Regions from separate parts of the Lactobacillus paragasseri genome, predicted to be linked through region 2. Evidence: predicted binding sites of a transcription regulator. Region 2 holds the regulator's gene; the other holds the start of a gene.
The links. The regulator Rex, encoded in region 2, represses fermentation and respiration genes when NADH is low (regulators of the CRP and FNR family bind a similar motif). The targets are predictions, from matches to a motif close to TTGTGAANTANTTCACAA.
Positions count from the first base shown of each region.

Region 1: a site for Rex is predicted at 1,242-1,259, ahead of LpgJCM5343_RS09245 (alpha-hydroxy-acid oxidizing protein). Genes of this name have one in related genera too.

Region 1 is NZ_AP018549.1:1,883,722-1,899,154, reverse strand. Features, by position in the region: gene LpgJCM5343_RS09250 (NCS2 family permease) at 1-1,101, opposite strand, end outside; gene LpgJCM5343_RS09245 (alpha-hydroxy-acid oxidizing protein) at 1,341-2,579, shown strand; gene LpgJCM5343_RS09240 (deoxynucleoside kinase) at 2,700-3,374, opposite strand; gene LpgJCM5343_RS09235 (deoxynucleoside kinase) at 3,396-4,046, opposite strand; gene nagB (glucosamine-6-phosphate deaminase) at 4,229-4,948, opposite strand; gene LpgJCM5343_RS09225 (aldo/keto reductase) at 5,078-5,917, shown strand; gene LpgJCM5343_RS09220 (Rpn family recombination-promoting nuclease/putative transposase) at 6,015-6,875, opposite strand; gene LpgJCM5343_RS09215 (sulfite exporter TauE/SafE family protein) at 6,967-7,728, opposite strand; gene murQ (N-acetylmuramic acid 6-phosphate etherase) at 7,802-8,695, opposite strand; gene LpgJCM5343_RS09205 (serine hydrolase) at 8,711-9,442, opposite strand; gene LpgJCM5343_RS09200 (dipeptide epimerase) at 9,447-10,502, opposite strand; gene LpgJCM5343_RS09195 (alpha/beta hydrolase) at 10,502-11,296, opposite strand; gene LpgJCM5343_RS09190 (DUF871 domain-containing protein) at 11,298-12,389, opposite strand; gene LpgJCM5343_RS09185 (BadF/BadG/BcrA/BcrD ATPase family protein) at 12,408-13,292, opposite strand; gene LpgJCM5343_RS09180 (PTS sugar transporter subunit IIC) at 13,535-14,992, shown strand; gene LpgJCM5343_RS09175 (serine hydrolase domain-containing protein) at 15,059-15,433, shown strand, end outside.
Region 2 is NZ_AP018549.1:419,384-434,816, forward strand. Features, by position in the region: gene LpgJCM5343_RS01995 (ABC-F family ATP-binding cassette domain-containing protein) at 1-1,293, opposite strand, end outside; gene LpgJCM5343_RS02000 (redox-sensing transcriptional repressor Rex) at 1,459-2,103, shown strand; gene LpgJCM5343_RS02005 (LOG family protein) at 2,241-2,807, shown strand; gene LpgJCM5343_RS02010 (LytTR family DNA-binding domain-containing protein) at 2,978-3,436, shown strand; gene LpgJCM5343_RS02015 (LiaF transmembrane domain-containing protein) at 3,433-4,191, shown strand; gene groES (co-chaperone GroES) at 4,894-5,178, shown strand; gene groL (chaperonin GroEL) at 5,210-6,841, shown strand; gene LpgJCM5343_RS09580 (MBG domain-containing protein) at 7,134-10,034, shown strand; gene LpgJCM5343_RS09585 (Rib/alpha-like domain-containing protein) at 10,009-13,902, shown strand; gene LpgJCM5343_RS02040 (ABC transporter ATP-binding protein) at 14,157-15,433, shown strand, end outside.

The DNA of each region.
Region 1 (15,433 bases), 470 kb from region 2:
AATGTGAGCAGTATTTTGTGCCATTAAAACTCCAACAATAATTAGGGCTGGAGCAGTCACTTGAGTAGTGAACACCCCAAGTAATGGACTAAAGATCATTGAAATCAGGAAGAAGATGGCAACAAAGACTGCAGTTAAACCTGAACGTCCACCAACTGCAATACCAGCACTTGATTCAACAAAGGCTCCAACAGGTGAAGTACCAAAGATAGAACCAAACATCATAGCAGTTGAATCTGCGGCTAATGCTTTACCAACACGTGGCATTTTGTTGTTCTTCATAAAGCCAGCTTGTTGAGCAAGACCAATTAAAGTACCAGCAGTATCAAAGAATGTAACAAGTAAGAAAGTTAAAACAACAACCCACATTTGCAGAGAATTAATGTCTTTAACGTGGAAAACTGCTTGACCAAAAGTAGGTGCAAGACTTGGTGCTAAAGAAATAAACTTGTGTGGTACGGCAATTTGACCAGTACAAATGCCAAAGATTGAGGCAGCAATCATTCCGATGAAAATCGCACCTGGAACGCCTAAAATCATTAAGATTACAGTAACAATTAAACCAAAAATCGTAATCCAAACAAGCGGGTTATGAAGTGATCCTAAACCAACTAAAGTAGATTTGTTAGCAACAATTAAACCACCATTTTGTAAACCTAGGAAGGCAATAAAAAGACCAATACCTGATGAAATGGCAAATTTAAGGTCTGAAGGGATAGAGTCAATGATCTTTTCTCTTAATTTAAATAAAGTAATTAAAATAAAGATAATTGATGCAACAAAAACACTGGCTAAGGCAGTTTCCCAAGATACCTTCATGCCAATACATACGGTATAGGCAAAGAAGGCGTTAATACCTAAGGCAGGTGCTTCACCAATCGGATAGTTAGCTACAATACCCATGATTGCTGTACCAAGAGCCGCAGCTAAAGCAGTTGCAGTAAATACAGCGCCAGTATTCATGCCGCTAGCACCAAGAACACTTGGGTTAACGAAGAGAATATAAGACATACTAATAAAGGTTGTTAGACCTGCAATAAATTCAGTTCTAACATTAGTTCCCAACTTTTCTAAATGAAAGTAGTTTTTGATAAAATTCATTTTGTCCTCCAGACATAATGTTCGCTTTTTAGCTTTAAATAAGCAACTTTTACAGTGTAGCATTCTGATAAATAAATGTAAACACGAATTTTAACTAAAGAAAGCGCTACAAAGAACATGGATAGTGAGCATATCGGACTTAGTGAATTATTTCATAATAGCTTTTATTTAATAAATTAATGAAATCGTCCTAAAATTAAGGTGTATAGAAACCTACTTAATGATTGGAGGAAATATCGATGACAACTTACTATAAGGGGTTCCCACAAAGTACTAGAGAAGAAAAACTACACATGGTTAACTTGGATGAACTGGAAAACGAAGCAAAATATGTAATACCAGAAGCTGCTTATTACTACATTGCTAGTGGTGCAGAAAATGAATGGACTTGGCGGAATAATACACAAGCTTTTAACCATTTTCAAATTGTGCCTCGTGCTTTAACTGGGATGCAGGATCCAGAATTGAATACTGAATTTTTAGGGATGAAGTTAAAGACACCAGTTATGATCTGTCCAATTGCCTGCCATGGTATTGCAAATGCCGAAGCCGAAATTGATACTGCTAAGGGTGCAAAAGCTGCCGGTGCTTTGTTTGGAATGAGTACCTATGCAAATAAGAGTGTTCAAGATGTGCAAAACGCAGTAGGCGACTCCCCACGGTTTATGCAATTATATCTAAGCAAGAACTGGGACTTTAATAAAATGGTAATTGAAGAATCAGTTAAAGCCGGCTTTACCGGTTTCTTCTTAACTGTAGATGCGCTAGTTAGTGGCTATCGTGAAGCAAATTTACGGACTAACTTTACATATCCTGTTCCACTTGCTTTCTTTAATGAATGGACTGGTGGAAAAGGAGAGGGACAAAGCGTTGCTGAAATGTACGCTTCATCTGCTCAAAATATTGGGCCAGATGATATTCGTAAGATTAAGGACATTGCTGATGTGCCTGTAATTGTTAAGGGCGTTGAATGTGCTGAAGATGCGATGCTTGCAATTGGTGCTGGTGCAGATGGAATTGTAGTTTCTAATCACGGAGGCCGTGAAGTTGATGGGGCTCCTGCTACAATTGATGTTTTGCCTGAAATCGCGAAGGCTGTGAAGAGTTGCGATCGCCCCGTTCCAATTATCCTTGATGGCGGCGTTCGTCGTGGTTCACACGTCTTTAAGGCATTGGCATTAGGTGCTGACTTAGTTGGTATTGGTCGTCCATTCTTATATGGCTTAGCACTTGGTGGTGCTCAAGGTGTTCAGTCAGTTATTGAGCAATTGAATAAGGAATTGTTGATTGATATGCAATTGACTGGTTGTAAGACGATTGACGATATTAAACATGCTAAAATTGATCATCTTGACTATACTGCTGATTGGGGAATTTCTTCAACGAGTAAGAGCGTTATGAAGCCATATCCTGTTACTAAAGAAAATCAATTAACTGGTGAAGCTGCAGATGCAGTAAGTGGCGCTTCAAGACATTAGTTTAATGATGTGAGTATATGAAAAAAGCGGCCTAACGACCGCCTAAGCACTATTCTGCGCATTAAATTATAAAGCAGATAGTAACACTGTTCCTATAAAGTATTCTAACATGTTTTTACTTTATTTAACTAAATTTGGTTTCCAATTTTCGTCAAGTTTGCCCATTTCTTTAAGCTTAGCAACGATTTGATTTAAGACTTCTTGACGATCCTCTTCACTTGCCATGAAGTCAAATTTATCACCATCAATAGTCATCTTTGGTGAATAATCATACTTCTCATACCAAGGTTTGTAATAGCGAAGCAAACGCTTGTAGTAGTCTTCTAGAGTTGGGTCATAACTTAATTGCTCGTAGTTACGACCACGTTTTTGAATACGTTTAAGCATTGTGTCATATGATACATCAATATGAACAAGGAGATCTGGATTCTTCTTAGGCATCCGATCTAACTCACTCATCATATTGTGTAGAAGTTCGTAATAAGTATCTACTTCTTCTTTAGTAGCACGGCCAATATCGGCATTCATTTGGAAGAAAAGTGCATCTTCGTAGATAGAACGGTCGAGTACGTTATTATCATCAGTTAATGCTGACTTGATACTTTGGAAGCGAGTATTCAAGAAATAAACTTGCAATAAAAATGCGTACTTCTTAGGGTTTTCGTAGAATAATGGCAAAACAGGATTGTCATCTACACTTTCATAAAAGGGATTAGTGCCCAAATACTTAGATAGAATACCTGTTAGACTGGATTTTCCGGCTCCAATGGGCCCACTTAATACAATAACTGTCATCACGTTCCTTCTATTCGTTAGCTAGTTTAGATTACCTAGATCAGTAAGCTTTTGATCAATTGTGTTGATAACTTCTTTTCGTGCATCTTCATCTGCAACAAAGTCATATTTATCGCCATCAATCATCATCTTAGGGGATGCATTATATTTTTCATACCAAGGCTCGTAATAAGACAAAAGTCGAGCATAGTAGTCTTTTAAGCCTGGATCAGTTGATAATTGTTCAAATGTACGACCGCGCTTTTGAATGCGGTGAAGCATGGTATCAAGAGATACATGAATATAAATTAACAAATCAGGTTTCTTACTTGGGTTGCCTGGGGCTTGTTCCATCATATTCTCAAGTAAACTATCGTAGATCTTGAATTCAGTAGGGTCTGCGATTCCACTATCGACATTCATTTTGAAAAATAAGGCATCTTCATAAATTGAACGATCAGACACACTGTTATGATCGCGAATAGCTTGGTTAATTTGAGCCAAACGATGGTTTAGAAGATAGGTATTTAAGAGAAAAGTGTAATGTGCCATGTCTTTATAATAAAGTGGCAAAATTGGATTATTATCTACACCTTCATAAAATGCTTGGGTGCCTAAATGCTCTGCAAGAAGACTGGTTAAACTGGATTTTCCGGCTCCAATAGGCCCGCTCAATACAATAACTGTCATCACGTTCTTTCTACAAGATATAGTTTGCTTTAATAGTGTAATTCAATATCTGGTATGAAAACAAGTGGTTTTTTAATTTGCTATAAAAGAAAAAAGTCAAGAGAACACATCAAAAAAATACAAAAAGAAAAGACGAACTAATCTAAAAAGATTAATTCGCCAAAGTAAACAGTCTTAAATGAGGATTATTTTCTGTATTTTGGATCAAGCTTTGCTGCAGCTACTTCATCACAAATAACTGTTACATCTGGGTGATCTTGCAAAATGGATGCAGGAACTTCTTCAGTAACTGGACCTTCAACTAATGCTTTAACTGCATCTTGCTTTGATTCGCCAAAGGCTAGTAAAACAATCTTCTTACTTTGCATAATTGACTTAATTCCCATACAAATAGCTTGGCGAGGAACTTCGTCTTCATTGTCAAAGAAGCGTGAATTTGCCTTAATAGTACTTTCAGTTAATTGAACCTTGTGAGTTAAGCTGCCAAATGGAGTACCTGGTTCGTTAAAGGCAATGTGTCCGTTTCTACCAATACCTAAAATTTGGATGTCAATTGGGTTAGCAGCAATAATGTCGTTATAACGGTCAACTTCTTTGTCAATATCTTTTGCCATTCCATTTGGAATATATGAATGCTTGAAAGGCTTCTTATCGAATAAGTGTTTTTGCATGAAGTAGTGGTAGCTTTGATCATTATCTGGTTTTAAGCCGTAGTATTCATCTAAGTTAATACTTGTCATGTCAGAGAAGTCTAAGTCGCTGTCGCACATATCGTCATACATTGGAATTGGGGAAGAGCCAGTTGCAAGGCCTAAAACTTTGTCGCCATTTTCCATTCCCTTTTTAATAATTTCAAATGCCTTAGTGCCGCCTTCAATATTATCTTTAGTTACGATGATTTTCATAATTATGTGTACCTCCTCATTCATTGGTCTAGTCCATTATAAAATATAAAATTGGTCTAGTCAACTTAAACCGCTAACATTTTTAAATTTGTTTTTTTCTGCGGTAAAATTTAGGTGAGGTGAGAAGAGATGGAGAAGAGTTTTCAAGAAAATAACTTGTCAGGCTTAGGCATGGGAACTTGGGGAATTGGCGAAGACGCTTCTAAGAAAAAAGACGAAATAGCTGCACTTCGCTATGGTTTAGATAATGGAATTAAAGTAATTGATACTGCAGAAATGTATGGTGAAGGAAAAAGTGAAAAATTAATTGGCGAAGCAATTCAAGGTTATGATCGCAGTCAAATCTTTTTGATCTCAAAATTTTATCCGTATCATGCTTCTCCAGAATTAGAACGTCAGAGCTTAGAAAATAGCTTAAAACGACTAAAAACTGATTATTTAGACTTGTATTTGCTTCATTGGCGTGGCGATAAGCGTTTATCTGAAACAGTACGCGGACTAAAAGAATTACAAAATGAAGGCTTAATTCGCCACTGGGGTGTATCTAACTTTGATGTAGCTGACCTAGAAGAATTGTTTAGTGTCCCAGGCGGCAAGGATTGTTTTGCCAATGAAGATTTGTATAACCTTTCTGAACGCGGGGTAGAATATGATGTTTTACCTTGGCAAAAAAAGCATGGCGTTGGTTTTATTGGGTATTCTCCATTTAACTCAGGTAAGGGCGATTCGATTAGGATTACTAATAATCTTAAAATAGTAGCTCGTGCGCACAATGTAACTCCGCACCAAATTATGTTAGCTTGGACTTTAAGACATGGTAATGTTTTATCGATTCCTAAAGCGGGAACGGTTAAGCATATGAAGGAGAATATTGCTGCTCAAGATATCAAATTAACATCAGACGAAATAAAATTAATAGATAATGACTTCCCGCAGCCGACTGAAAAGACGCCACTTGCGATGATATAGTTTGGAAATATTTGTAAAATAAAAAAGATTGATTAGCCAGCGTTTTAGTAACGTGGCTAATCAATCTTTTTGCTTTAAGAATTATTTTTTTACGGTTTTATTTATATATCTTGATCAATTTTTCAAGATCTTTGTTGGAAATTAATTTTAAATTCTTAACAAAATCCGCTGCTTGCTCTAAAGTACTACCATTATCCATTTGATTTTCGAGAATAATTTTGGCAGAATCGACTTTTCCTTGTTCAACGCCATGTCTCATTCCTTGCTCATATCCTGCTTTTCCTGCAGCTTGTTCTCGTTCTAGCATTCTTGTTTCGTAAAGCATGATCTTTTCCCTCGTTTCTGGATCTTCGTTAATTTCTTTAATTCTTCTTTGCGCGTAATCAAAATGTTTATTTAAATTCACAGGTTCATTGTTCATTAATTTAGCCAAGGCTTTTAAATCTTCGCTCTGACCTTCAGCTGAAACTTGTGAATTAATGATAATCTTTGTCACGCCATCCTGTAATTGTTTTGACCTATCTTGATCAGAATAAGTATGGTACGACTCATAAAATTTATCATCTTTCTTTGGTTTAAAGTTACAGAGAAAAATAATAAAGGCGTCTTTCAAATTTCGATAAGTCTTACCCTTATTTAAAGTATAGCGTAAATCAAGTCTTGAAAGATAGTAACGCATGCGTCTACCGATATCATCTTGATCCGTTGTTTGCATTTCGATGTTAAACACGCGTCCCTCATGGTCTGTAACCAAAACATCAAGTCTAACTTCTTTAGCTTCATTCTTGCGCTCAAAATTATTAATCTCAACTTGCTTATCTAACCAGTCTATCTTTTCAATTTTCAGATCTGGAATAATAATTTCAAGCAAATACTTGCAGAAGTCCTTGTTTTCCATCACCATCCCAAACACTTTATCTTCCGTGAACCCAAACCAGGGTTCAATCTTTTTTACCATATGAGTAAATCCTCTCTAAAAATATTTGAGGAAGTAATCCCATATGTTTATTACGCAAACTAAATTTATTTTTCCTAGATAAAATTTGTTTTTATTTATACGCAGTATAAGCGAAGTAAGCAGCTTGAATGAGGGCTAAAACGGCAATGCCCAAACGAATGATCTTAACTGGAATATGGCGCATGATACGTGGTCCAAAGTAACTACCGATCAACGCTCCGATTGCCAAAGGAATAGCAGCGCTCCAGTAAATTTTTTCGGTAAACATATAGATAATTAGCGCAACTAAATTGGAGAGTGCGCCAATAATATTTTTCATAGCATTAACAGTTAAAAAGGCATCATCACTAATTGCGTTCAAGATAACTAACATTAAAACGCCGCTCGCAGCGCCGAAGTACCCAGCATAAGCTCCAGCAATCAATAAGCATAAAAGTGATAGAGCTTGAACTAAGCGATTAGGATGATCACTTTCATTTCCAAGATGAATTTCTCCACTGAATAAAATCATTAAGCCGGAAAAAGCGATACAGAAGGGAACGATCTTCTCAAATATTTTCCCGGGAAATTGAATTAAAAGCATGCAGCCTAAAGCTGATCCAATAATTGTAAAAATTGAATAGAAACTAACTTGTTTCCAGTGCCCCTTTAGTTCTTTAAGCGAAGATGCAGTTGATCCAACGCCAGTCCAGATTAAGGCTGCATCATTAGTAGTATTTGCATAAACTGGGGGAATACCAACTGAAAGGAGGACTGGATAAGTGGCAAGGGATGCCATACTTGCAATTGTTGAGAGAAGGCCACCTAAAATCCCACCAAAAATCAGATAAATGAATAAGAAAAAAGGACTCATAATTTCACCTCACATTGTAAATTGATATATTGCAATGGTAGGTATTATAAGCCCCTTCTGTTTAGCTAGCAAGCTACTTATTTAAAACTTCTGCGACATTTCCATTTTTTGTTTCTAACAAACTTTTTGCTTGATTGAGACTGCAGTTAGTTTTAAGCATTACGATTGCTAAGCCAACATCATTATTAGCCTCTTTAAGAGTATCTTTAGCTTTCTGGGTAGATGCACCAGTAGTAGTGTGAATAATGCGACAGGCACGATCAATTAGCTTAGAATTAGTAGGTTTAACATCAATCATGACGTTTTCGTAGATTTTTCCTTGTTTTATCATGACACCAGTAGAAATCATGTTCAGAATCATCTTTTGAGCAGTTCCGGCTTTCATTCTAGTTGAACCGGTAATCGCTTCAGGTCCAACAACAGCTTCGATAGCTATATCGGCGTGATCGCCTATCTTAGAGTCTTTAACACAGGCAATGGAAATAGTTAGAGCACCTATGGCTTTAGCATAGTCAAGACCGCCAATTACATATGGAGTGCGACCACTGGCGGCAAGCCCTAAAACGATATCGTTTTTATTTAGTTTAAGATCTTTTAAATCTCTTTTTGCTAGATCTTGTGAATCTTCAGCACCTTCGACAGCAACATACATCGCATCTTTACCGCCAGCAATTAATCCGATTGCGCGTTCTGGTTTAATACCGTAGGTAGGAACTAATTCAGCAGCATCTAAAACGCCAAGACGGCCGCTTGTTCCAGCACCGATATAGATTAAACGTCCACCTTTGCTATAGCGCTTAGCTGCTTCATCTATTGCCCGGGCAATTTTATCATCTTGAGTTCCCACTGCTACAGCGACTTTTTTGTCTTCTTGATTAATAGTTTTGACCATGTCGATAGTTGACATGGAATCAATGTGCATAGTCGCGGGGTTTCGTTGCTCCGTAGTTAAGTTTTTAATTTCCATTGTAAATACTTCTTTCTAGTGTGTAAGTATTTTCCCGATCTTTTGCATCATACTTAAAATATTCTCATAATCTTTTTGACTTTGATAATTGGTTAATACGCAGCAGTCAATCACATCAGTGTTTGCTCTAAATCGTGCTATATCATGCTGTTCATGCAATAGTTCGCCAGTTTTATTAAAGACTTCATACTTAGGATTGCTATAAGCTACTAATTTATTTCTTACTTCTTGGTGCTTTAAGGCATCGAGAACCACATGATTAACTTCGTTATCGCCTGCAAGTAGTTTTTCAAAAACGTCCATCATAGAATTTGATGTACAAGTATTTTCTTTATCACTTTTTTTCATTAAAAATCGACTTAAAGAAATATTTTGAAAATTTTGCTGTAAATAATCATTAATTGTATTGATGTTGTAATAATTCAATAAAGCGTTAGTAGCTGTATTATCAGATACAGATAACATTAGATCTAATAAATCACTAATCTTCCATGACTTAATGCTTAGTCTATTGATAATGCCGGCTCCTCCAACAATATCATTACTAGATAGGGTAAGAGTATTGGCGATTGTGCCAGGCTTTTTTTCCTGAATATAAAGAGCAATCCCTAGTTTTATTAATGAGGCTGACTTAAAAATCACATTAGCGTTTGAATTTTCAAAGATCGTATGATTATTTTTACGAATAGTAATTGCTGTTTTCCAAGGATTATTTTCTATTTGTTCTTGAATCTGGGTCAGTTGCATTGTCTTAGTCCTTTAGAATAATTTCATTATTTTTAATTTCTAAATACTTACTAAGATCAGGATCTTGTGTAGCCATAAAAATTGAATCGAGATCAATAAATTTAACATTTTTATTTGCAACAGCGAATGCAGCAGCTGCCGCAATACTTTCAACTGGCTCAATCATGCAACCAATCATAGTTTTAATACCACAAGCTTGGGCTAAATCATTAATTTTGATTGCCTCTGATAAGCCACCAGTTTTCATTAACTTAATGTTGATGTAGTCACAAGCGTGATGCTGGATTAAGTTAATGGCATCCTGATATGAAGCGACACTTTCGTCAGCCATAATTGGATAAGGCGAATTTTCACTTAATAAAGTTAAATCTGAGATTGCATCTTTTAGAACAGGCTGTTCGATAAAATCAATGTTTAAATTATCCTGTGCCCAAGTTCGACTAGCTTTTAAAGTGTCTTTGTAATTCCAGGCTTGATTGCAATCAATACGTAAGGAAATGTCAGGACCAACAGCTTTACTAATTTTTTGAATGATTTTAATATCATGACTTACAGAATTGTTGCCTAACTTGATTTTGATTGCAGTAAAGCCATCTTTAACTAAGGCTTTGGCTTCAGAAACCATATGGTCATCTGAACCGATACTAATTGTATAGTCGGTTGTTAATTTGCCTTTTTCACTACCAAGTAGGTTAACTAGAGATTCATTGTTTTCTTTAGCCTTTAATTGATGTAAGGCAATATCCATTGCCGCCTTTGCGGCAGAATTATGAACGATACAGGTTTGAAGTGTGGTTAAAATTTTGTTCCAATTTTTGAAGTTTTGGTTTATTAATGCAGGTTTAATAACTTGATTAACAATGTCTAGTGAGCTTTGTAATGTGTCACCGGTAACTTTCTCATTAGGAGTAGCTGTTCCAGTACCTGTTTGACCATCACTTAATTCAACAACGATTTTCAGTCCTTCAATTTCGGTGACTTTATGTAAGGCAGTAATAAACGGTCTCTTTAATGGAACTTTTTTAATGGAACATGTAATATTTTTAATTTTTAAATTCATTAATTTATCACTCCCTTCTTTTGCTCTAATTGTTCGATCATCCATGTATAAGCTGGAACTATTGCCTTTTGCCAATAGTTCCATTCGTGGGCGCCAAATGAATCAGTTGTTAATTGAACGTGATTATGGTTGCTTGAAACTTTTTGAGCAAAATATATTACATCCTTGATAGGAACAACGTCATCTGTTTTACTACTCTCAATATAAAAATTAACTTTATTTGAAATAGGTGATAAATAAGTAGTTGGATAGATTTTATTGTAGAAATTTTCTGACCAACTATTTTGTTCATCTTGAAATGTATGAATAGAATTGTGAATAAATTGAGGAATATGTTTAATATTCCAAACAGCGGGTGAAATTAAGAATGCTGCCGAAAATATTTGAGGATATTTTAAAACAAGTCTCGATGCACCATATCCGCCCATTGAAATGCCGCCGATACCAATGTTAGTTGAAATAGGGTACTGCTGAATTAAATAGGGTAATAAGTCCTGCATAATTGCCGTTTCCATTTTGAAACCATATAGAGAGTTGATGTAGAAACTATTAAAACCATCTATAAAAGCTACAATAATTTTCTTTTTGGCATTACGCATCAAGTTATCTAGAATACTTTTTGAGTCAATACGATTCGTATCTAAAAAATTAGTATGATTTCCATATAATCCGTGGAGCATTAAAAGCAAGGGATACTTTTGCTGGGAATTAACTTGATCTGGAAGATAGATATCATAATTCCAATCTAATTTTAAATGCGGAGAGTAAAGTGTGGAGGTTATTATGGTACTCATTTTAATTTGATGACAGCTTAAACTTAGTCCAAGGCTTGATAAAGTCTAATAAGAATAATTCATTTTTAGAAATTTCACCAACTTTATTTTTTCTTGACTCCATGTGTGGCTTTAATACAATTTGTAGCTCATTTTTATATATTCCAAAGCCATCATTTCCGATTAAAACATCTCCGCGTTTAAATTCTTGTTCATTATCATGGGCTGGGTTAGGGATGTCTTTATAAGTTACACGTGGCATTGTTGACCGAATAACGATACTATTCATGTCGCCCCTGCGGAAATGTTGTGGCTTTTCAACAATTGTCTTTTCAATGTCGTTTATCTTTGGAACATAGTTTACATGTAAAACTAATTGGTATGGATTAACCTCAGATAATAATTTTAGTTCTTCCTCAGATGCATAGGCGTTACCGATGATAACGTCGTCAATTAAGCCAGTTGCCCACAGCTGCTTTGCTTGAACTTGTATTGGAAGATAACGATCTTCTTCAAGTGTTGGTAAGCCATCTGTGACATTCCAAGGTCCCATTTTTCCAACTTGGCTGGTAACAAATGCAGCTGTGTGAATATTGAATTTCTTGAAGCGTTTTGAACATTCTACAAAGAAATCATAAGGAAGAGCTGTGCCTTTTTGTGGATAAAAATTATGACAACCGTAAATATATGGAGTATTTGCTTGGTAAGAAATAATGTTATTTAAGTAGTCCACATTATTACTCATATTTAATTCAATAATTAAATTATAGGGATTGTAAGACATTAAAGCTTCAGTTGCTCCATCAAATGCTTGATCTAGTCGTAAGCCAGTTGCACCAATATCATGGAAAAAGGATAGATCATGATAATCAATTTTTAAATCTTTAAAAATACGTGGTGAAACATCTAGAAACGTTTGGTATCCCAATCTGTTTCCCATTGAGATTATCTTTTTGTATTTTTCTTTAGTTTCTTCGACGCTTCCTTGTACTTCGAGCATGCTCATAAAAATACGCTTAAAGCCATATTTATGTCCAAGCTCAAGGTACTGAACATTGTCATCGTAATTGCTATGGTCTGGATAGATTGACAGACCTAAATTTCTCATTGTCATATTTAACTACTTCCTTTACTAAATATAATTGACTGCTGCTGTATTACTTCTGTCAGAAACCATAATTTTTATAGTAGGGTAAGCATGTTTTACTTTTGATGAAATTTCTTTCTGAATAATAAGGTTATTGACTAAAACAGATCCTGATAAGGCAAGATTTAGAGAAATACTTTCTTGAGAATAACGTTTTATTAAATGAATAATTTCATCAGCTAATAAGTCGGCCTGATGCTGTAAGATCATAATTGCTTCATCATTTTGCCGATCAGCTTCTTGAGCAAGCTTTAATGAAAAAGCTGCTATTTCTGTACGATTAAGTTTGTAATATTGGCTAACTACATTTTTTAAATTATCGGCCTTAAAGTATTCAAGAATAGCAGGTATTAAAGAAGAATTTTCTCCTCGATCCATTTTTTCTAATGCGGTGGCAACGGCTTCTTGGGAGATGCGATAGCCAGAACCAATATCATCTAATAAATATCCCCAACCGCCAGCACGTAAATATTTATTCTTTTGTCTTCCATATACAATTGATCCGGTACCGGCAATTGCTAAAAATCCGTCTTTTCCCTCAAGACCATTTATTAAAGCTAGTTTAGCGTCACTTGTAAAAATAATATTTTCAGTTAATGACTTAAAATAATCCTTTACTTTGTCTAAATAAGGCTGTGGATTATCGGCACTTTCTAGTCCTGCAATTCCAATCAAAATTAAGGTACAGGTATTTGATGATAATTTTTCTGAAATTTCAGTAATAACTTTAATTAGATTCTTAATGGTTTGCTGTGGATCAAGAAATATATTTCCTGGACCAGCAGTAGCAGTGGCAATTTCAATATTATCTTTATAAGCGGTAGCCGTTATATGGGTACCGCCACTATCAATTCCGATTACATAGCTCATGAGAAACCTCCTAAGCATTTTCAACTAATACTGTATGCGATTTCATAGTAACTTTTTTTATGTAACTATTCAATAAAACTTGAAAAAATATTTCATAAAATATCTAAAAATGCATAATTTAAACATAATTAAGAAAAAATATTTCATTTTCTGAAAAATAGTGCTATATTAAAGCCAGAAGTGATAGCGTATTCATTTATGCGTTATATTAACTTTGGTTTCATATATCGGGAGGTATTAATATGGCTAAGTTTAATGCCGCAAAAATCACCTCTAAAATGTCGAAACTAGCGGGTAATCGCTATTTTGTGGCAATTAGAGATGGAATGGCAGTTATTATTCCCGTAGCTATTGTCGGTTCATTCTTTACAATTATTTCTCAATTTCCAATAGATAGTTGGAAAAAGTTTATTACCCCATATTTACCTGCATTACAAGTACCAGTTACTTTTTCTATTGGTATGATGGCCTTGTATTCATGCTATGCAATGGCAGCTGCTTTGGCTGAGCACTATCAATTAGATAGAAATTCTTCAGCCACTGTTGCAACGATGGCATTCTTTATATTGGCTGTAAGTCCAGGTACTTTAACTGCTAAAGCAGCTAAATTGTCTGGCATGTTAGCTGGAACAGTTCTTCCTTCAACTAACTTTGGTGCGCAGGGTTTGTTTACTGCAATGTTAGTTTCAATGATATCAGTTGAAATTATTCGTTGGTTTAAAGAGAAAAATTTAGTTATTAAAATGCCAGATGGTGTTCCACCTGCAGTTTCTAATTCATTTGTTTCTTTAGTACCAGCTTCAGTAATTATTATTTTAGCTTGGGTAATTAAAGAAGTATTGCATTTTGACTTGAATGCAGGACTTTTAGCTTTATTGTCACCATTATCTAACTTTGGTAAAGATAACTTTATTTCATCAGTTATTCCACCATTCTTTAACTCACTATTTTGGTTATTTGGTATTCATGGTGCTATTACATCGACTCCAATTTATCCATACTGGTACAAGAACCTAGATGCAAATATGGCAGCAATTGCACATGGCGTGGGTGCTGCTAATGCTCCAAGATTTATGACTGAACAATTCTTCCAATGGTTTGTTTATATTGGTGGTTCAGGTACTATCTTAGGTCTATGTATTTTGTTAGCCTTTATGTCTAAGTCTTCATTTGGTAAGACTTTAGGTAAGGCGGTTATTATCCCAAGTATTTTCAACATTAATGAACCTATTATTTTTGGTTTACCAATTGTTTTAAACCCATACTTTGCAATTCCATTTGTTGTAACACCTATGGTAACTGGTGCTTTGACATACTTTGCAATGGCTCTTCACTTAGTATCACGTACTATCGCTTTGGTTCCATGGACGTTACCAGGACCAATTGGAGCTTACATGGCAACTGGTTTTGATTGGCGTGCTGCTGTTTTATCTATTATTAACGTCATTATTTCTGTTGTTATTTACTATCCATTCTTTAAAGTTTGGGATAAGAAACAACTAGAAAAGGAAGCTAAAGACAGTGCAAGTAAATCTACTAACACAGAAGCTTCAAAGGGTAATAATGTTGAAGCAATTAATTTAACTGATAATGATCTATCAGTTGAGCCTACTTCTTTAAAAACAACTATAAGCACAAAAATAATTGCTCTTTTTGATACGCTAAGTAAGTTTAAGAGATTAGCAAAAGAAAATGTTTAGTGTTTAATTAGGAAGCCCACTATAGCTACAAAAGTTATAGTGGGCTTTAATTTTGGAGAAATATAAATGAGAAATACTAATGAAATATCTATGTTAATGAAACAAGCAATAAATGATTGTGCTACGCCGGGAATAAGCTATGCCTTAGAAGATATAAAAAATAAAACAATGGAAACAAGTTTTTTAGGGTACAAAACTTATGACAAAAAAATACCGTTAAAAGATGACGATATTTATGACTTAGCATCGTTGACTAAAGTTGTAGGTGTAACAAGTCGTATACTTCAATTATTAGGGAAGAAAATTATTGATTTAGATGACAAAGTAAGTAAATATTTTCCAAAAATTAGTTATCCAGATATTACCGTTAAGAATCTTTTGCTTCATAATTCTGGATTAGCTGCTGATTTATGCAATGTATATTCATATGCGAATAAAGAT
Region 2 (15,433 bases):
GGCAGTGAACAAGAAGGAAGCCAAAATAGATCGGACGTCTTTTTCAGGCATTGTCTTGTGACGATCCCAAATTGTATCAAGAACAGTTTTTGAAGGATCTAAACTTTGGAGTTCTTGATCATAGTAACCAATATCTAAACTTGCACCATATTTAATTGAACCACCTTTTGGTTCAAGCTTTTTCATGATGGTCTTGAGCAAGGTAGACTTACCAATACCGTTAGGTCCGATAATAGCAACTCGGTCATTCTTATTAACTTGGAAGTCGATATCGGAAACCATTACCTTATCTGGATAGCCAATGGTTAGATCTTTAGCGATCAACACTTCCTTACCAGAAGGACGTTCACTAGTGAAGTTAATACGAACTTTTTGCTTGTGCCTAGGTAGCTTGATACGCTCCATCTTGTCCAAAACTTTACGCCGGCTTTGGGCGCGTTTAGTAGTTGAAGCACGAACCAAGTTCTTTTGAATGAACTCTTCTTCTTTTTTGATCTTTTCTTGTTGTTTTTCATAAGCGGCTTCTTGCTGGCTATCCATCAATTCACGTTCTTTAACGTATTGACTGTAATTACCCTTGAAAGTAGTCAGCTTTCCAAAGTTCAGTTCAAAAATTTGATTAGCTAAGTGATCTAAGAAGTACTGGTCGTGAGAAACAGTAATAATTGCGCCTTGATAATTCTTTAGGAACGCTTCTAACCAATCTAAAGTATCTAAGTCAAGGTAGTTAGTAGGTTCGTCAAGCAGCAGTACTGGTGGCTTTTGTAAAAGCAATTTAACAAAGGCAAGTCGTGTCTTTTCACCGCCAGAAAGGGTGCCAATTACCTTATTCCAAGTATTTTCTTTAAAATTAAAACCGTTAAGAATACTCTTAATTTCAGCCTGGTAGGTAAAGCCGCCTTCTTGTTCGAAGTCGTAAGCTAATTGATCATACCGCTTGAGCAAGTCTTCATCTTCGGGATGGTCGGCAATTTGCTCTTGCATTTTAGTGATTTTTTTATTTTTTTCGATTAAGTCATTAAAGACAGTAAGCATTTCATCCCAGATTGTTTTGTCTTCATCGAGGCCATTTTCCTGAGCGATGTAGCCGACTTTTAATCCCTTATTAATAGTAAATTGACCACTAGTTGGTTCTTGTTGACCAGTCATGATCTTTAATAAGGTAGTTTTTCCGGCTCCGTTAGGTCCAACAAGACCGATTCTGGCATTGTCAGGAACCGAGAAAGAAATGTTACTGAAGATAATATTGCCTCCAAAACGTTGTTCGAGGTCTTGAGCTTGTGCAATAATCATAATTATTTTCTCCTAGTGCTTATTTTAACATAGTGAATCTTTTAAATTTTATGAAAATATGACCTTTGTGAAAATTGTTTCTTGATTTATCCTTAAAGAATGCCTATTATTAGTTTGATTAGTAAATATTTCACATTCGTATTTATAAAAGAAAGAGGCCTCTTAATGGATGAAATTAAGATTCCTAAGGCTACTGCCAGACGCTTGCCGCTATATTATCGCTATTTAATCTTTTTAAATGATGAAGGAAAAGAAAAAGTGTCCTCAACTGAACTTGCGGAAGCAGTTCAAGTTGACAGTGCTTCAATTCGTCGTGATTTTTCTTACTTTGGTGCCTTGGGTAAGCGTGGCTATGGCTATGATGTTAAGAACTTGCTTAATTTCTTTAAAAAGATTTTGAACCAAGATACTTTAACTAACGTTGCCTTAGTTGGTGTTGGTAATATGGGACATGCGCTTTTGAATTATAACTTCAAGCGTACTAATAATATCAGAATTAGCGCTGCTTTTGACATTAATCCTGAAATTACTGGAACAATTATGTCAGGTGTGCCTGTTTATGATATGAGTGAAATGAAGAAGCAGCTTCGTGAGCAACAAATTACGATTGCAATCCTTTGTGTACCGCAAACAGCAGCGCAAAGGACTGCCAATGAAATGTTTGATGCCGGAATTAAAGGAATTATGAACTTTACGCCACTTCGTTTATCTGCACCTTCTAGTGTTCGTGTACAAAATGTTGACTTGGCGACTGAACTTCAAACTTTAATCTATTTCTTGGATTCAGATAAAGATAAGAACAAAAAATAATTTACTATTAATATAGCTTTTGCACAAGCTTAACTAGGCTTGTGCATTTTTTATACATTTTTATTTGTAATCAGAGAGAAAATAATTTTAAGATAAATAGGCATAGAATTTTTAAATTTAGAAATAAGGTAGATAAAATGATTAAAAAAATGGCAGTTTATTGTGGTGCACGCTCAGGTAACCGTCCTGAATATGCCAAGGCTGCTTATGAATTTGGTAAAAAAATGGCAGACCACCAGATTGAGCTAGTCTATGGTGGCGGTAAGTATGGTTTAATGCGAGCAGTTGCTGATGGCGTTTTAGAAAATGGCGGTATTGTTCATGGCATTATTACTGAAGAATTAAAAGATCGTGGTGCAGCTTACAATAAGGTGCAAGATTTTCGCGTGGTGCCAAGTATGGATAAGCGCAAAGATACGATGATGAACTTGGCTGATGGGATGGTAGCTCTTCCTGGCAGTATTGGTACTTTAGAAGAAATAAGTCAAGCTATTTCTTGGACTGCAATTGGCGATAATGCTAAGCCCGTTGCTTTTTATAACTATGCTGGCTTTTATGATTATTTAGATAAGTTGTTGAAGCGCATGAATCAGGATGATTTTTTAGAAAATATTTACTTAGATACGGTCTATTTTGGAACTGATTTTGATAAGATTTTGCAGTTTATGGAGGATTATCAGGCTCCGGCTTATCGTGAATATTGATTTATTAAACTAAAGAAGCATAATCTAAATTTCCCCCTCGTATTTAGGTTCATACTTCTTTTTTTGACCACTTAGAACTTTAAAATGACCGCTTAGTCAATTTCACTAGATTTTAATCTTATATTCATGTTTAATATAAATATCAAGAACGAAACAAGGAAGTGAGAATTGTGAAAGTTAAGCTTGAACTTGATCCAGATCAGCAAGAGACAGAAATAACAATTCATGCTAAAAGCTTAACGCCTGAAGTAGAAAGAATATATCATCAACTTCAAACTGATTCAGAACATCCTGATCAAATTGAGGGGATGATGGACAATACTTCTTATTATTTAAGTATTAACGATATTCTCTTTTTTGAAACAGACGCTAAGCAGGTAATGGCGCATACGACGAGGAATGCATATTTTGTTAAGTATAAATTATACGAACTAGAAAACTTATTAAGTGGACAGTTCATGCGAGTATCGAAATCGACTATTTTAAATTTAGATCAGATTTACGCTGTTACTAAATCGATTTCTAATTGTCAGATTAAGTTTCATGATTCCTATAAGACAGTCTATGTTTCAAGAAGATATTACCGAGATTTAAATGAAAGATTAAAAGAGAGAAGGGCATTATCATGAGAAAGGCCAGTTTTGGAAGAATTCTTTGGGGGTTAGGTTTGCTTGCGGCAGCTGCGTTTTTAGTTTTAGATCAGCTCCACTTGATGCCATTAGAATTAGGCTTTTGGGCAATTTTTTGGACAGTAGTCTTTGGAGCAACCTTAATTACTTCTTTAATTAATAAAAGTTTAGGCGGCAGCATTTTTTCACTTGCTTTCCTATTAATCATTTATGCTAAACCACTTCATATTGAAAGTATTGTTCCTTGGACAGTACTTTTAGCAGCGTTCTTAATTTGGGGAGGTTTGAGATTAATCTTCAAAAAAAGCTGGAAGCCGACTGTGATTATTAATGGTGAAAAAGTTAACGCTAATTGGTCAGACTTGAAGGCACCACATAAATTTAAGGCTGAGCATGTATTTTCTGATACGTCTAGTTCAGATAATGATGACAATATTGTGATTAGCGAAAAGTTGTCTTCTACTTCACGTTATGTTCATTCGCAACACTTAGAAACGGTGACTGTGAATGTTTCAATGGGAGATGTTAATGTATATCTTGATTCAGCTAAGCCTGCTGGGGATGAAGTACTTGCTAACATCAATATGTCGATGGGAGATATAAATATTTACATTCCAACTTCTTGGCGAGTTGATGATCAACTTGAACATAAATTTGGTGATTTTACTATTGATGGTGATCAGCCAGCAGAAGGTCCAACATTAGTACTTCAAGGTCGTGCTAATATGGGGGATGTTACTATTAAGAGAGTTTAGAACTAGAAAAGTCGATCAGCTCTAATTTGAAGTAAAAATTAATTTGCTGTAAAATACTTGTAGTAAAGAAATACTTGTAGTATAAAAAAAGAGAGCTACTGAGAATAGCTCTCTGAAGCACAAGCCGCTAAAAGTGCGGTGGCAAAATTATTATTAGCAAACTAAAAAGTCGCTATCAAACTCGGCCAAAAGTTATGGAGCGGCTTTTTTTGTTTGCTTATTTTTTCTTCCACAAATCGTGGATAGCCTTTATGAGCTTTTTTACGGCTTTTACCAACTTGGTCATATCTCGCACCAGCTTTACCAATAACAAGACAATACAATCCAAGAGCCCAATAAAGACATAGACAGCGCCAAATAAGGCAACCATCAAGCAAAGTGTACCTCCTTTCAGTAAGATTCTGAACAATAGCTATTACACCATTGGCATCATCTCCTTAAACGAAAGTACCACCGCATATTTAACTTTTTGTGCTTGTTTAATTTTATCAAAAATTACAGACAATCCATATTGAATTTTTAAATAAATATTAAATAAATTAGCACTTTTTAGCACTCAAGCAAGAAAAGTGCTAATTTTTGTGTCTAAATACTTGCTTTTCTTTTATAAACAAGGTACTATCGTAAATGTAAGTTAGCACTTATGAGATATGAGTGCTAAGTGATGTAATAATAGATTAAATATGTACAGGAGGGACTAACGTGTTACAACCAATCGGTGATCGCGTGATCGTTAAAGTAAAAGACGAAGAAGAAGAAAAAGTTGGAGGCATTGTCCTGGCTTCTAACGCTAAAGAAAAGCCTCAAATGGGCGAAATTATTGCCGTAGGAAATGGTAAGCGTAACGCAAATGGCGACTTAATTCCTATGTCAGTTGCAAAAGGTGAAACAGTATTCTTTGATAAATACTCTGGCACTAACTTGAAATACGAAGGCGAAAAGTACTTAGTACTTCGTGAAAGCGACTTATTAGCTGTCGTTAAGTAATTAAATTAGAAATAAAAGGTGGCATATAAATATGGCTAAAGACATTAAATTTTCTGAAAATGCAAGACGCTCATTATTAAAGGGTGTTGATAAATTAGCAGACACTGTTAAGACAACTTTAGGACCTAAGGGTAGAAATGTTGTTTTGGAAAAGAGCTATGGTGCTCCTGACATTACTAACGATGGTGTTACTATCGCTAAGAGTATTGACTTAGAAGATCACTTTGAAAATATGGGTGCAAAGCTTGTTTCTGAAGCTGCACAAAAGACTAACGATATTGCTGGTGACGGTACTACCACTGCTACTGTTTTAACTCAAGCAATTGTTCGTGAAGGTATGAAGAACGTTACTGCTGGTGCTAACCCAGTTGGTATTCGTCGCGGTATTGAAACTGCTACTAAGGCAGCTGTTGACGAATTACACAAGATCAGTCACAAGGTAAGCACCAAGGATGAAATTGCTCAAGTTGCTTCTGTTTCATCAGCTTCAACTGAAGTTGGTAACTTAATTGCTGACGCAATGGAAAAAGTTGGTCACGATGGTGTTATCACAATTGAAGAATCAAAGGGTATTGATACTGAACTTTCAGTAGTTGAAGGTATGCAATTCGATCGTGGTTACTTATCACAATACATGGTAACTGATAACGATAAGATGGAAGCAGACTTAGACAACCCTTACATTTTAATTACTGACAAGAAGATTTCTAACATTCAAGACATCTTGCCATTATTGCAAGAAATCGTTCAACAAGGTAAGAGTTTGTTAATCATTGCTGACGATGTTGATGGTGAAGCTCTTCCAACTCTTGTTTTGAACAAGATCCGTGGTACTTTCAATGTTGTTGCTGTTAAGGCTCCTGGCTTTGGCGATCGTCGTAAGGCAATGCTTGAAGATATCGCTATTTTAACTGGTGGTACTGTAATTTCTTCAGACTTAGGTCTTGAATTAAAGGACACTAAGATTGATCAATTAGGTAAGGCTGGCAAGGTCACTGTAACTAAGGATTCAACTACTATTGTTGAAGGTGCTGGCTCAAAGGATGCTATTAGTGAACGTGTTGACCAAATTAAGAAGCAAATTGCTGACACTACTTCAGACTTTGACCGTGAGAAGTTACAAGAACGTCTTGCTAAGCTTGCTGGTGGTGTTGCTGTTATCAAGGTTGGTGCTGCTACTGAAACTGAATTAAAGGAAAGAAAGTACAGAATCGAAGATGCCTTGAACGCAACCCGTGCCGCTGTTGAAGAAGGTTACGTTGCTGGTGGTGGTACTGCATTAGTTGATGTTATGAAGTCCATCCAAGGTAATGTTAAGGGCGATAGCCAAGATGCACAAACTGGTGTTAACATCGTTATGAAAGCTTTAGGTGCTCCTGTACGTCAAATTGCTGAAAATGCTGGTAAAGATGGTGCTGTTATCTTAGATCACTTAGAACATGAAGACCCAGAAATTGGTTACAATGCTGCAACTGACAAGTGGGAAAACATGGTTAAGGCTGGTATCATCGACCCAACTAAGGTAACTCGTTCAGCCCTTCAAAATGCTGCTTCAATTGCTGCCTTGTTGTTAACTACTGAAGCTGTCGTTGCTGATGCTCCAGAAGATGACAAGAACCAAGCCCCTGCAGCTCCAAACCCAGGTATGGGAATGGGAATGTAATTTAATTCCTAACAAAAAATAAGAAAGAATTATCATTATGACACTATTAGTTTACTGATAGGCATAATGTAAAAGAATCGAGCAATCGCTGATGGTTGCTCGATTCTTTTTTTATGGGCTTTGTAAGATTAAGGGATATTTCTTTAGGTTGTACGGCAATAAATATAAAAAAGTGAAATCGAATTCAATATTAGTATAGAATTTATAAAAATAAGTGTTATTATATAGTTGTCGATTGAAAACGTTATTTAATTAAGGAAATAACCATTTAGGTCTATTGGAGGTAATTTGTATGAGTAGTAAGATGTTTGGAGATAAACACAACCATTATAGTATTAGAAAACTTTCCGTTGGGGCAGCATCTGTTTTAATTGGTGCCACAATTTACTTGGGAGGGGTAAACGCCCAAGCTGTACGCGCTGATAGTGTTAATGAGGATGCTACTGAACAAGTAGAGAAGAAGGATGAAGCTAATGTTAAGGCAGCAGAAGTAAAGACTACTGAACAAAAGCAAGAAAATAATAAGACATCGGTTTCTGCTACTAATGAAAATGCTAAGCAAAATGTTGCTGAAACTACATCAGATAGCAAAAAGGTTGCATCAAATGGGGATGTTAATGTTATTAAAAACGATGTAACTACTGATGAAGAAGCAGCTACTAAGTCTAGTGTTCAAGCAGATAAAGATGTTAATGCAAATAAGTTGGACACTAATACTGTTTCAGTGAATAAGCTTCAGAGAAATTTTAATGTTGCTGGACTTACTGAGAGCAAGGCTGCTAGTGAGAATGTTGAACAAGAAGCTGAGGAGAGTCCACTTGGTGCACGTTTTATGAACCATGTGAATGAATTTCAATCTCTTAGTGATGTTACAACAACGCGTACAGTAACCTTAAATAAACCACAATCTGCTGGTGGTAGGGAAACTATTACGCAAAAGTTAGGTGGATTTGGCTATCCTGAAGTAACAAAAGCAAGTAATGTATCAACAAACATAACTACGATAAAGTTTGAGTTTACTGTGATGCTAACCCTTAACGGTCAAGGACTGGATACTGGTATTCGTGATTTTTCAACAAATTTAGTCCTTTATAATAACAGCTGGACATTTGCATCTGCGGAAGATGAAGAAAATTATAATAAATTCCTGGCTTTTCAACCATCTGATTATAAGGGAACTTTACCAGCTATTAAGAATAGTGAAATTGCTGTAGATGGATATACTTGGAAGATCACAAGTGCTACTCCAGATGGTGCAGGACTTGGTGCTGAAACATTATCACCATATGCTGGTATTTCACAAAATATCGTTATTGATTATACAAAAGAAGAACACACTGTAACTTACAAATTTAAAGATCCATTTGGTAATCAAGTAGGTAGTTCAGTACCAGTAACCGGTGCAGCTGGTAGCAATCAATCAGTTAGTTTAACTCTTCCAACTGGTTACCAACTTGCGTCAGGAAGCCTTCCAACTAGTGTTACTATCCCTGATAAAGATAAAAGTATTTCAATTCCTGTAAAACATCAACTTACAATCACTCTTTTAGGTGAAAGCACATTTAATTATGCGGATGATAACTGGAAAAATTTAGTTGAAACTAATGAACTTCCGGCTAGTGGCTATGATATTAGGTTTAATGATGTTAACGCTAGAGTACAACTGTCTAATGGCGATGTAACGTATAATGAAAATAGAAATGCTGGAACTTATACAGTTAGTCTAACCGAAAAGGGTCTTAATCACATTAAGGGTCAATTTCATGATAAGTTCATTTATCCAGATCTTAAGGATGTCAAAAGTGAGGCCAAGTTTATTATAGATAAAGGAAATAAAACAATTTCTCTTATGGGAGGAGATACAAAGGTATTTGATAATACTTCTACTCTTCCAGATCAAGGTACTTTCTATTCGGGACTAGGTCTTGCGGATAATGATCAAGGTAGAATATCAGTTTACAATTCAGATGGCACTCTTAGAACAATTCAATTAACACCAGCTGATGTAGAATTTTGGTTTAATGGACATAAAATCGATAAAGACCAAGCTAAAAATGTTGGAACGTATAATCTTCGTTTAACTGATGACTTTATTAATAAAGTTAAAGCTGCTGATGGTAATAATGGAAATAACTATGAGTGGGCTTATGGAACGCACACGCCTACTGGTAGTGATACTTACACTGCTGACTATGTAATTTATCAAGCAACCGGTAAAGCTAACTTAAGCGGTAACAATTCTAAACTTTATGATGGCAATGCTGTAACTACTGCTGATGTCAATAAGGATGGGAAGATTACTATTGATTTAACTTTACCAGTCTATAAACAAGCTGATGAACCAGGTGATGTGCCTCAATTATTGAGAACCGTTCCTTTAGGTAAGTACACACTCCAAGATGGTGACTACACTTGGAACACTACTGATGGTTCTGCACCAACTAAAGGTGGTTCCTACACAATTAGTTTGAATAAGGATAAGATTTTATCTCATTTGCAAGATCGTTTAAAGACTTTAGCAGGTGTTGGTACTGATCCTGATTCAGAAGATCCAGATAATCCTACTCCTATGGATAATGTTACTGTTTCAGCTGAAGATCTTGCTGGTACAGCAAACTATGATATTAATACTAGCGTTTCTTATCAATTCATTGATAATGATAACAATGATAGTAAAGTTGGTGCTCCTGTAGTTGTAACGGGACTTAATGGTGAATCAAAGGATGTTAGCTTAGTTGTACCAGAAGGTTATGAACTTGTAGATGTATTACCAACTAAAGCAACTTTTGGTGATATTAATCGAACTATTAGAATTAATTTGAAGCATAAGAAAACATCAGTTGATGGCAGAGATCATAAAGATGATAATGACATTTATCGTACAGTAACTCGTACCATTACAGTTAATATTGAAGGACAACCTACACAAGTTATATCTCAAAAAGTTTCACTATATAGAATCAAGACAGTTGATGAAGCTTTAAAGGCAGCAGGTAAGCCAGAATCTGAGTACACAACTTACAGTGCTTGGACTTCAAATATGTCTGATGGATCAACTTCATTTGCAACAGTATCAGTACCAGCAGATGGAAACGGTTATGTTCGTTCAATTACTGGTGGCACAATTGAAAAGGATAAAGTTACAGAACAATCAGCTTTAAACAACGGTGAACCAGCCAAGGATAACTGTTAACTATGCAAAGGCTGAGCAATCTACAACTGTAACTTACGTTGATAAAGATGGTAATGAAATTAAGATGCCAGATGGTCAGCCAGTAGCAGGGAGTCACTATGAAATTTCAGGTAAGACTGGAGACACAGTTAATACTGATGTAAAAGACAAAGTACCAGCAGGCTGGGAGATTATTCCAGGAACTAAGTATCCAACTACAGTAACGTTTGGCTCAACTCCAACTAGTCCAATTAAAGTTAAAGTAGAGCACAAGATTACTAAAACTGATGGCAGAAATCACAAAGATAAGCAAGATTTGTACCGTGAAGTCACTAGAACAATTTTAATGAATGTTCCAAATGCAACGAGTCAAGGTAAAGAAACTGAAACTTTGAGTTTCTACAGAATTATGACCCATGATGAAGTAACTGGTGATAATACTTACAGTGAATGGAAATCAGATGTAGCAGGTGATAAGACTGCCTTTGATGAATTTGATGTTTCAAAGACTAATGATGGTAAAGAAATCGCTGCTGGTTATACTCCAACTTCAAGAGATGTAACGTTAGAAGCTAAGAACGGCGACAAATTTGTACCAAGTCAATCAGCCTTGAAGAATGGGGTTCCAGCAGATAGTTTCATTGTTGAAGTTGCTTACACACCAAATGCACAAAAGACAACAGTAACTTATGTTGATGAAAGTGGTAATGAAATTACCAATCCAGATGGTAGCGTAATTCCTGGTAGTCACTATGATTTAACTGGTGTAACAAATAAGAAAGTTGATACTAATATTCAGAAGAATGTACCAACTAATTGGCATATTACTGATCCAGAAGTTCCAGCAACTATTACCTTTGGCGCAGATGGTCATACTCCAATCACAGTTCACGTAGCTCACAACACTAAGCCTGTGGATAAGAATGATGTTCCAGATGGTTACACTAAAGATAATTTTGTTAAAGAGATTAAACGCTCAATTACTGCTAAGGAGCCAACTGGTGATGTTGATCTAAGTCAAACAACTGAATTGACGAGAACTGGAACTTATGACGAAGTAACTAAGAAGGTTATTTCTTATGGCAACTGGACAACTGGTAGCTTTGATGAAGTTACAGCTCCAGAAGTTGCAGGTTACACACCAAGTCAAGCTAAAGTTGATAGAGCTGATGTAACAGTAGATAGTAAGTTTGATCCAACTGTTATTACATATGCACCAAATGCACAGAAGACAACAGTAACTTACGTCGATAAAAATGGTAAGGAAATTACCAACCCAGATGGCAGTGTAATTCCTGGCAGTCACTATGATGTAACTGGTGTAACAAATAAGAAAGTTGATACTAATATTCAGAAGAATGTACCAACTAATTGGCATATTACTGATCCAGAAGTTCCAGCAACTATTACTTTCGGTTCAGATGGATATCCTGCAATTACAGTTCATGTAGCTCACAACATTAAGACTGTGGATAAGAATGATGTTCCAGATAACTACAAGGAAAGTGACTTTAGTAAGACCATTAATCGTACAATTACTGCTAAGGAGCCAACTGGTGATGTTGATCTAAGTCAAACAACTGAATTGACGAGAACTGGAACTTATGACGAAGTAACTAAGAAGGTTATTTCTTATGGCAACTGGACAACTGGTAGCTTTGATGAAGTTACAGCTCCAGAAGTTGCAGGTTACACACCAAGTCAAGCTAAAGTTGATGGAGCTGATGTAACAGTAGATAGTAAGTTTGATCCAACTGTTATTACATATGCACCAAATGCACAGAAGACAACAGTAACTTACGTCGATAAAAACGGTAAGGAAATTACCAACCCAGATGGTGGTGCAATCACTGGCAGCCATTACGATGTAGATGGTGTAACTGGTCAAAAAGATATTCCAACTAACATCGAAAAGAATGTTCCAACAAATTGGCACATTACTGATAAGACTATTCCAGGAACTATTAGCTTTGGTCCAAATGGACATGATCCAATTAAAGTTCATGTAGCTCACAACACTAAGCCAGCTGATAAAGATAATGTACCAGATGGCTACAAGAGGGAAGACTTTGATAAGACTGTAACTCGTACAATTACTGCCAAAGAACCAAGTGGCGATGTTGATCTAAGTCAACATGTTGAATTAACAAGAACTGGTACTTACGATGAAGTAACTAAAGAAGTTACATACAACCCTTGGACTACTAGCAGCTTTGTTGAAGTAACTGCTCCAGAAGTAGCTGGTTATACTCCAAGTCAAGCTAAGGTTGATGGTGTTAAAGTAACTGCAGATAGTAACTTTGATCCAGTTGTGATTACTTATGTTGAAGATCCAATTGGTCAAGACATCACAGTAAAGAAGGGTGACACCCCATCACCAGAAGATGGCGTTAAGAATCATGGTGACTTAGACAAGGTCACTGATCCAAAGCATCCAGATGCTAAGACAACCTACACTTGGAAGAAGACGCCAGACACAAGCGTTCCAGGTAATGTCCCAGCAACAGTGATTGTTCATTACCCAGATGGTTCTAATAAGCCAGTTGATATTACAGTTCATGTTATAGATGAAACTCCAATACCAACCAAGGACCCAGATCCAATTGGCCAAGACATCACAGTAAAGAAGGGCGACACCCCATCACCAGAAGATGGCGTTAAGAATCATGGTGACTTAGACAAGGTCGCTGATCCAAAGCATCCAGATGCTAAGACAACCTACACTTGGAAGAAGACGCCAGACACAAGCGTCGCAGGAGATGTCCCAGCAACAGTGATCGTTCACTACCCAGATGGTTCTAATAAGCCAGTTGATATCACTATTCACGTTGTAGATGACACTCCAGTAGTACCAACTAAGAATCCAGATCCAATTGGTCAAGATATCACAGTGAAGAAGGGCGACACTCCAGATCCAGAAGATGGGGTTAAGAACCACGGTGATTTAGATAAGATCACAGATCCAAAGCACCCAGGCACTAAGACAACCTACACTTGGAAGAAGACGCCAGACACAAGCGTCGCAGGAGATGTCCCAGCAACAGTGATCGTTCACTACCCAGACGGTTCTAATAAGCCAGTTGATATTACTGTCCATGTTGTAGATGACACTCCAGTAGTACCAACCAAGAATCCAGATCCAATTGGTCAAGATATCACAGTAAAGAAGGGTGACACCCCATCACCAGAAGATGGGGTTAAGAACCACGGTGATTTAGATAAGATCACAGATCCAAAGCACCCAGGCACTAAGACAACCTACACCTGGAAGAAGACTCCAGATACAAGCGTCGCAGGCGATGTCCCAGCAACAGTAGTTGTTCACTACCCAGATGGTTCTGAAAAGACAGTTGATATCACAGTTCATGTTGTTGACGATACTACAGTAGTACCAACAAAGAACCCAGATCCAACTGGTCAAGATATTCATACTCCACAAGGTAAGGTTCCAACTCCTGAATCAGCTATTACTAACAAGGACAAGATGCCAGATGGAACTAAGTACACTTGGAAGGAAATCCCAGATGTTAATACTTTAGGTAAGCATCCTAGTGTAGTTGTTGTAACTTACCCAGATGGAACTGCTGTTGAAGTGAAAGTTAATGTCTTTGTCGACGGCACTCCAGAAGCAAAGAAAGAAACTAAAGCTCCAGTAGTTAAGAAACATGTTGTTGAACCAACAAAAGTTGAAACAAGACAAAAGTTGGTTAATAATTACGTGGCTCCTCGTGCAGTAGAAGTTCAAAGAGCTCAAGCTAAAGGTAAGCGTCAATTACCACAAACTGGTGCTAAAGAAAATATTGCAAGTGAAGTACTAGGCATGCTTTCAGTAGGCTTAGGTGCATTGACTGCAGGATTTGCTTCAAAGCGTCGTAAGAAGAATAGATAGTTTTTAGGATAACTAATTAAAAACACTCCATGATTTTTCAGAAATCACGGGGTGTTTTTGCGTAGAAAAAACATAAAATTTTAATTTAAAAATAATTTTGCATGATATAATTTAATAAAAATATTATCTTAGGAGGATGAAAAAATGATCATGGTAGTAACAAACGCTCATCAAAATGTACAAATCACTAGATAATAGATGAGCGGAACTTAATTAAATTTCATTTTGTTAAATCCGTTCATCGAGGAGGCAAAATGAAACATTTACATAAATTAAACCAATACTTCAAAGAATTAACTCGAACTTATCACCTGTTCTTTAAATCAGCTCCTTTAGTTGCCGCTTGTGTCTTATTACTTGCACCACTTCAAGCAGTAATTCCTTTACTTGCTGTGGCAGCAGGACAAAAGGTAATTGATCAAGTTACTAATCATTCACCTTTTATGGAAATGATCATTGTTTGGATTGTGGCAACGGCATTTCAACAATTTTTACCATCGCTTTCGACAATGGTTCAAGGAGTTCTAACTGATAAATTAACAGGCTTTATCAATATTAGCTTGATGAAAAAGTCGGCGGACTTACAATCGATCAGTATTTTTGATGACAGTAAGTATTTTGACGATTTACAAATGCTCAGAGATGATGCAAGCTGGCGTCCAGTTAATTTAATTGTTTTTGGTGTATCGGTTTTGCAATCATTTCTAACGCTAGCTTTCATGCTAATATATCTGGCGCGATACAATTGGTGGTTAGCCTTGCTTTTATTAGTAGTGATGGTGCCGCAGAGTATTTCTTACTATCGTATTCAGCAGCAGTCATTTGAGACAATGGTTGAAAGAAGCAAGAACGCAAGATACTTGCACTACTATAGTGGATTGTTGCTTGACCGCAGGGATGCTAAAGAAGTTAGACTTTTCAACATGTTTCCAAAGATCATTGAAAAGTACATAAACTTGTTTGAGCAAACGAAAAAAGATGTTAATCAAATTCGTAAAAGGCAACTTGCGACTAGTTCGCTATTTGTTGTATTGACTGTTGGAGTGTTTGGCTATGGCTTTTATTGGTTTACTAATTCAGTAAGAACAGGTGCATTAGAAGTTGGTGTCTTATTGATGTTTGTTTCAGTAATTGGCTATATTTCTACCAGTATGGCGCGAGTAGTAGAAGACAGCAGCTTGTTATACGATTCATTATTATGGATTGAAAAATACTTTAAGTTTCTTGAGTATCAAGATAATTTTGAAAACGGCAGCCAGAACTTTCCGGATGATTTTGATGATATTAATGTTAAGAATCTGTCTTTTACATATCCGTTTTCTGATACTGAAATTTTACACAATGTTAGTTTCTCAGTTAAAAGTGGAGAAAAAATTGCAGTTGTTGGAGAAAATGGGTCGGGAAAGTCTACTTTGGTAAAATTATTAATGCGTTTTTATGACCCGACTAATGGAAAAATTTCTGTTGATAATTATGATTTAAAAGACTTTAATATTTTTGACTTACATAAAAATTTATCAGCTACTTTTCA